Acetoanaerobium sticklandii: one gene and its partner. The protein of the gene in region 2 binds, or shares a complex with, the protein of the main gene of each other region. Links are inferred from orthologs where the notes say so. Each region holds a gene or a part of one and is shown on either strand. Other genes may lie near its edges.

Region 1 (3,534 bases), 140 kb from region 2 along the record:
TACATTCTAAGTAGCATTTTAGTCCAGTCCTGAGCATCAAGCCCTCCAGAACCTGCATGTATGGATACTATTGCATTGTTCATATCATACTGCCCACTGAGCAGGGTTGCTATCTTAAGCTCATCTATTTTTTCTTCTAGAGAGTTAAGGGCGCTGTGAAGTTCTTTTTCTAAGCTTGCATCCTCATCAGCCAGCTCAAAGAGGACAAAAGCATCCTCTAGCTCTGACTCCAAAGAAGCAAACTGCTCTAGTTTATCTTCTATCACTTTATTTTTTTGCATGGTCTGCTGAGCTTTTTCTACCTCGTTCCAAAACTCTGGCTCGCTCATTTCTTTATCTATTTCCTGCTTGTGAAGGGCTAATCCTGGTATGTCAAAGAGAAACCCTCAATTCTTCAATAGATTTGGACATATTGTCCAGACGTTCTCTATGTTCCTGGATATTTAGCAACTAAACCCTATCCTTTCCGCAGCATTTTTTGTATTTTTTGCCACTTCCACATGGACATAAATCATTTCTGCCCACTACCTTGTCTGTTTTAATTTGCTTTGGCCCTTCTTCTTCAGTCTCAGAGCCACCTTTTTGCTCAAGCTTATCCATATCTACCATTTGCTTACGCTCTATAGTCTGAGCCTCGATTCTCACTTGGAAGCCGTAGATATAGTTTAATGTCTCTTCCTGGATAGACTGAATCATTTCATCAAACATATCAAAGCCTTCAATTTGGTAAGCTCTTACTGGGTCTTCCTGTCCTATCGCTCTTAGCCCTATACCTTGTCTTAGCTGATCCATAGCATCTATATGATCCATCCACTTAGAATCTACTACCTGAAGCAGAATAATACGCTCAAGCTCACGCATACGCTCTTCGCCTACTAATTTTTCTTTTTCATCATATAGTCTAAGCGCTTCATTTTTAATTATTTCCTTTAAGCCATCTTTAGTTAAATCTTCAACATTGCCTACTTCGACTTTTTTGTCTGGATGGAAGATGTTTACAAATCTTTCTTCTAGTGCTTTTAAATCCCATGATTCTGGATACGAACCTTCTGGAATGTAATAGCTTAACACCTTGTCGATAGTTTTATCTATCATGTCTAAGATTTCCGAATGAACATCTTCACCTTCAAGTACATTTCTTCTTTCCTTGTAGATGATTTCTCTTTGCTTGTTCATAACATCGTCATACTGAAGTACGTGCTTACGTATAGAGAAGTTCTTGCCCTCTACTTTTTTCTGAGCTCCCTCTATAGATTTAGACAGCATCTTATGCTCGATAGGCATATCGTCGTCCATACCTATTTTTTCTACCATAGCCATGAGTCTATCACTGCCAAATAGTCTCATCAGCTCATCTTCTAGAGATATGAAGAATCTAGATGTACCAGGGTCTCCTTGTCTTCCTGCACGACCTCTTAATTGGTTATCTATACGTCTTGACTCATGACGCTCAGTACCTATGATACAAAGTCCTCCAGCTTGTCTTACCTTATCTTGCTCTTCCTTTAATTCTTCCTTCTTTTCTTCTAGGATTGAATGGTATTTTTCTCTCGCTTCTCTTATTTCTTCATCCTCAGTATAGCCAAATCCGCTAGCTTGAGTGATGATTTCATCTGCATAGCCTAGTCTTTTCATTTCTTTTACTGTCATAAACTCAGGGTTACCACCTAGGATGATGTCAGTACCTCTACCAGCCATGTTTGTAGCTATAGTAACCTGCTCAAAACGACCTGCTTGTGCTACTATTTCTGCCTCTTTTTCGTGGTTCTTTGCATTAAGAACCTCGTGACGAATACCACGTTTTTTAAGCATATCAGATAACATCTCTGAATCTTCTATTGAAATAGTACCAACTAGTATAGGTTGTCCATTTTTATGTCTTTCTTCTATTTCATCAACTGCAAACTTATATTTAGCTGCCTCAGTTTTGTATACTACATCGTCCATATCATCACGGACAACTGGCTTATTAGTAGGAATTTGAACAACGTCCATTCTGTAAATAGACTTAAATTCCTCTTCCTCAGTTTTTGCAGTACCAGTCATACCAGAAAGTTTTTTGTACATTCTGAAGTAATTCTGGAAAGTTATAGTTGCAAGAGTTTTTGATTCTCTTTGAACCTTTAGCCCTTCTTTAGCCTCTATAGCTTGATGAAGGCCTTCTGAATATCTACGTCCAAACATAAGACGTCCAGTAAATTCATCTACTATGATAATTTCTCCGTCTTTTACTACGTAATCAACATCTCTTTTCATCATAGTGTGAGCTCTTAGAGCCTGATTGATATGGTGATAGGTTTCCATATTTGCTATATCTGTTATATTTTCAACTGCAAAGAATTTCTCTGCTTTTTCTACACCTGATTCATTAAGTGCAACTGAATTTCCTTTTTCATCTATAATATAATCTGTTTCATTTCTTAGCATGCGAATAAAGCTATCTGCCATAGTGTAAAGTGCAGTAGATTTATCTCCCTGACCAGAAATGATAAGAGGAGTTCTTGCCTCATCCACTAGTATAGAGTCGACCTCATCGACGATAGCGTAATTAAGAGGTCTTTGAACCATTTGAGATTTGTAAATTACCATGTTATCTCTTAGGTAGTCAAATCCAAACTCGTTGTTTGTTCCGTAAGTTATATCTGCATTGTATGCATTTCTTCTTTGGTCTGGAGTGATTCCATGAAGTATAACCCCAGTAGTAAGCCCTAGGAAGTTATAAAGCTTGCTCATCCACTCCATATCTCTTTTTGCAAGGTAGTCGTTTACTGTTACTACATGTACTCCCTCTTTTGAAAGAGCATTAAGATATACAGGAAGAGTCGCAACTAGGGTTTTACCTTCTCCAGTTCTCATCTCAGCTATACGTCCTTGATGAAGAACCATACCACCCATAAGCTGTACATCGTAGTGTCTCATACCTAGTACACGCTTTGATGCTTCTCTAGCAACTGCAAAAGCCTCTGGAAGAAGCTGATCTAGTGTCTCACCATTTTCATATCTTTTCATAAATTCCTGAGTTTTGCCTGTAAGCTCTGCATCAGTAAGCTTAACTATGCTATCTTCTAATGAGTTTATGATATCTACTGATTTTTGTAAGGCCTTAATTTCTTTTTTGGTTAGATAATTATCAAAAAATCCCAAGTAAAATACCTCTTTTCTTAATCTTTTTTACATTACATATTCATACTATTTCAATCTAAAATCACTGTCTAATTCGCTACATTTTAGTATATCACATAAAATAATTTTGTGAAATCTATCATACAAAGTCTCCACAATCTTTACCATTTTGTAATATTTTCTAAATTTTTTCACTAAAAAAGAGGAACTCTCGTTCCTCTTTTAGTAAGCTCACCCTTTATATAAACCTTTTGGTTAATATTTTACTCTGGTTCCAAGATACCGTAGTTACCGTCTTTTCTCTTATAAATCACAGTAATGGCATCTGTTTCAGCACTTGTAAATACAAAGAAATTATGTCCAAGTAGCTCCATCTGAAGTATAGCTTCCTCCTCTGACATAGGTCTAAAA
Region 2 (3,277 bases):
GAGTTACAAAAGTTGTTAAAGGTGGTAGAAACTTTAGATTTGCTGCGCTTGTAGTTGTTGGAGACAGAAACGGACACGTAGGAATCGGTACTGGAAAAGCTATGGAAGTACCTGAGGCTATTCGTAAGGCAGTGGAAGACGCTAAGAAGAACCTTATCACAGTTCCTATAGTTGGAACTACTGTACCTCACAGAATCCAAGGAAGATACGGAGCAGGAAATGTTCTTATCATGCCAGCTAAAGAAGGTACTGGAGTTATCGCAGGAGGACCTGTTCGTGACGTGTTAGAGCTAGCTGGTCTTAAAGACGTTAGATCTAAATCACTAGGAACAAACAATGCGAGAAACGTTGTTAACGCAACAATGCAAGGTCTTGCTTCACTTAGAAAAATCGAAGACGTAGCAACCCTAAGAGGTAAAAAAGTAGAAGATCTTTTAGGTTAGGAGGCGAAAGAAATGGCAAAACTAAAAATAACGCTTGTAAAAAGTGTAATAGCTACAAAGCCAAATCAGAGAAAAACTGTAACAGCTCTTGGACTTACTAAGAGAGAGCAAACAGTAGAAAAGCCTGATAACGCTCAAATCAGAGGTATGATTGAAGTAGTAAAACATCTTGTGAAAGTAGAAGAAGCTTAAGCAAAAGGAGGTGCAAGGAATGAAACTACACGAGTTAAAACCAGCTAAAGGCGCAGTTAGAGCTAAGAGAAGAATCGGTAGAGGTACTGCGACTGGTCAAGGTAAAACTGCAGGTAGAGGACAAGACGGTCAATGGTCACGTTCAGGTGGAGGAGTTAGACCTGGATTTGAGGGTGGACAGATGCCTCTATATAGAAGACTTCCTAAAAGAGGATTTAATAACTTCGAATTCGAAGCTAGATATACAATCTTAAATGTAGATAAGTTAAATGCCTTTGAAGATGGAACTGAAGTTACACCAGAGCTTTTAAAAGAGACTGGAATCATCAGAAAAATCGAAAAAGATGGCGTTAAGATACTAGGAAATGGCAGCATAGAAAAGAAACTTACAATCAAAGCAAATAAGTTCACAAAATCAGCTGCAGAGAAGATAGAAGCCGCTGGAGGAAAGGCCGAGGTGATCTAATGTTTAAGACACTTCAAAATGCTCTTAAGATACCGGATTTAAGAAAAAAATTGGTATTTACCTTTTTAATGCTGGTAGTATTTAGAATAGGTACAGCAATTCCTGTTCCAGGAATAAACGTCGATGTAATAAAACAAATGATTTCTCAACAGGCAGGCATACTATCTTTTTATGATATCGTAGCTGGAGGAGCATTTAGTAATTTTACGATCTTTGCGCTGAGCATCACGCCGTACATTACATCATCGATAGTAATCCAACTTCTGACAGTTGCTATACCTGCACTTGAAGACATGCAGAAATCTGGTGAAGAGGGAAGAAAGAAAATCCTTCAGTACACTAGATATCTTACAGTAGTATTAGCACTTATTCAGGCTACTGCTATTGGAATTGGATTCTTTAACAGTGCCCTTGTTTCGGATTCTATACTTAGTAAAATAAGCGTAGTTTTAACTCTTACAGCAGGAACAGCATTTTTGATGTGGCTTGGAGAGCAAATTACCGAAAAAGGCATTGGAAACGGAATTTCACTTTTAATCTTCGCTGGTATTGTATCTAGAATACCACAGGCTACTGTTCAAACTTTTGAACTTGTAAAGTCTGGAGAGCTTAATTTTATTCAAGTAGGTGTGTTTTTAATAATCTCTGTAGCTATAATAGTAGGAGTTATCCTAGTGCTTCAGGGAGTTAGAAAAATACCTGTTCAGTATGCAAAAAGAGTTGTAGGAAGAAAAACTTACGGAGGTCAATCAACGCACATCCCTCTAAAAGTAAATCAAGCTGGAGTAATACCTGTAATCTTTGCAGTATCTCTACTTGCATTCCCACAGACTCTAGGTATATTTATAAAAAATCCTGAGTATCAGGCATTTGTCTCAAAATGGTTCACAGCAAGTGGAAACCCAGGAATCTATGTATATACACTTATGGAATTCCTACTAGTAGTATTCTTCACATATTTCTATATATCAATTACGTTTAAACCTGACGAAGTTGCAGATAATATGAAAAACTCAAATGGATTCATTCCAGGAATAAGACCAGGAAAATCTACAGAGGAATATTTAGCAAGAGTACTTAACAGATTGACACTTGCAGGAGCAGTTTTCTTAGCATTAATAGCTTCCCTACCAACTATCATTTATGCGGCAACTAACATACCGTTTAGATTTGGCGGAACATCATTACTGATTGTTGTCGGTGTTGCTATTGAAACAATGAAGCAAATTGAAGCGCAAATGGTAATGAGACATTATCAAGGCTTTTTAAAATAAACTCCAATGATCGGAGCATTCCTAGGAGATGAAAAGATGAGATTAATACTTTTAGGACCTCCAGGGGCTGGAAAAGGTACACAAGCTTCTGGGATCGTAGATAGATACAAAGTGCCTCATATTTCTACTGGTGATATCTTTAGAAAAAACATTAAAGAAAACACTGAGCTTGGAAGAAAAGCTAAAGAATATATGGATAAAGGATTACTTGTACCAGATGAACTTGTAGTAGCGATTGTTGAAGATAGACTAAAAGAAGCTGATGCAAGTGAAGGCTTCTTGCTAGATGGATTCCCAAGAACAGAAAACCAAGCTCAGGCTTTGGATACTGCTCTTGAAAAAATGGATACCAAGCTAGATAAAGTAATCAATATAGAAGTTGATAAAAGTATACTTGTAGGCAGAGCTGTAGGAAGAAGAATTTGTAAAAACTGTGGAGCTACTTACCACATAGAATTCAATAAGCCTAAGCAAGAAGGAATCTGCGACTTATGTCAAGGTGAACTTTTCCAAAGATCTGACGACACTGAAGAAACAGTATCAAAGAGAATTGAAGTATATCTAAATGAAACACAACCTCTTATTGACTACTACACGAAAAAAGATATCCTAGTGACTATTGACGGTCAGCAGGATATAAATAAGGTGCTTGAGGATATAGTAAGTGCCTTGGGAAGTGAAAAATAAATGATTATTATAAAATCAAAACATGAAGTTGAGCTATTAAGAGATGCTGGAAAAATAGTTGCTGAAACTCATGAAATCATAAGAGATGCGATTAAAGAAGGCATTAGCACTTATGAGCTAGATCAAATAGCAGAAAAAAATATAACCAAGTATAATGCGATTCCTTCTTTTAAAGGATATGGTGGATTTTCTGGAAGCATCTGCGCTTCATTAAA

Evidence for each region.
Region 1: the proteins of secY (region 2) and secA are in contact, whole or in part, in a crystal structure (PDB 3DIN), measured with the Thermotoga maritima proteins. The link is inferred for Acetoanaerobium sticklandii from one-to-one orthologs. Residues at the interface, in WP_004081795.1 of Thermotoga maritima: Glu108, Gly109, Glu110, Glu111, Ala236, Glu237, Arg238, Arg239, Ile240, Thr241, Ile242, Gln243, Tyr244, Ala245, Arg246, Arg247, Val248, Thr249, Gly250, Arg251, Arg252, Val253, Tyr254, Gly256, Ala257, Ser258, Thr259, Tyr260, Leu261, Pro262; in WP_004082002.1 of Thermotoga maritima: Glu261, Ala262, Arg263, Lys300, Ala301, Arg302, Thr303, Ile304, Ile305, Leu323, Tyr324, Asp325, Pro326, Val329, Ser330, Tyr333, Ile336, Lys340, Phe345, Val349, Glu363, Phe364, Tyr374, Ser375, Gly376, Gly377, Glu393, Ile395, Thr482, Ser483.

What each region holds. Positions count from the first base shown.
Region 1 is NC_014614.1:2,438,884-2,442,417, forward strand. Bases 251-3,453 are described here. They hold secA (preprotein translocase subunit SecA), read right to left. Parts: upstream 3,145-3,453; coding sequence 451-3,144; downstream 251-450. Other genes in these bases: hpf (ribosome hibernation-promoting factor, HPF/YfiA family), read right to left, coding at 3,387-3,453. Also shown: more of hpf, read right to left, coding at 3,454-3,534. UniProt on the Escherichia coli protein: Required for protein export, interacts with the SecYEG preprotein conducting channel.
Region 2 is NC_014614.1:2,297,861-2,301,137, reverse strand. What follows is about bases 292-3,237. They hold secY (preprotein translocase subunit SecY), read left to right. Parts: upstream 292-1,100; coding sequence 1,101-2,375; downstream 2,376-3,237. Other genes in these bases: map (type I methionyl aminopeptidase), read left to right, coding at 3,063-3,237; CLOST_RS10955 (adenylate kinase), read left to right, coding at 2,412-3,062; rplO (50S ribosomal protein L15), read left to right, coding at 655-1,101; rpmD (50S ribosomal protein L30), read left to right, coding at 456-635; rpsE (30S ribosomal protein S5), read left to right, coding at 292-443. Outside these bases: more of rpsE, read left to right, coding at 1-291; more of map, read left to right, coding at 3,238-3,277. UniProt on the Escherichia coli protein: The central subunit of the protein translocation channel SecYEG. Consists of two halves formed by TMs 1-5 and 6-10.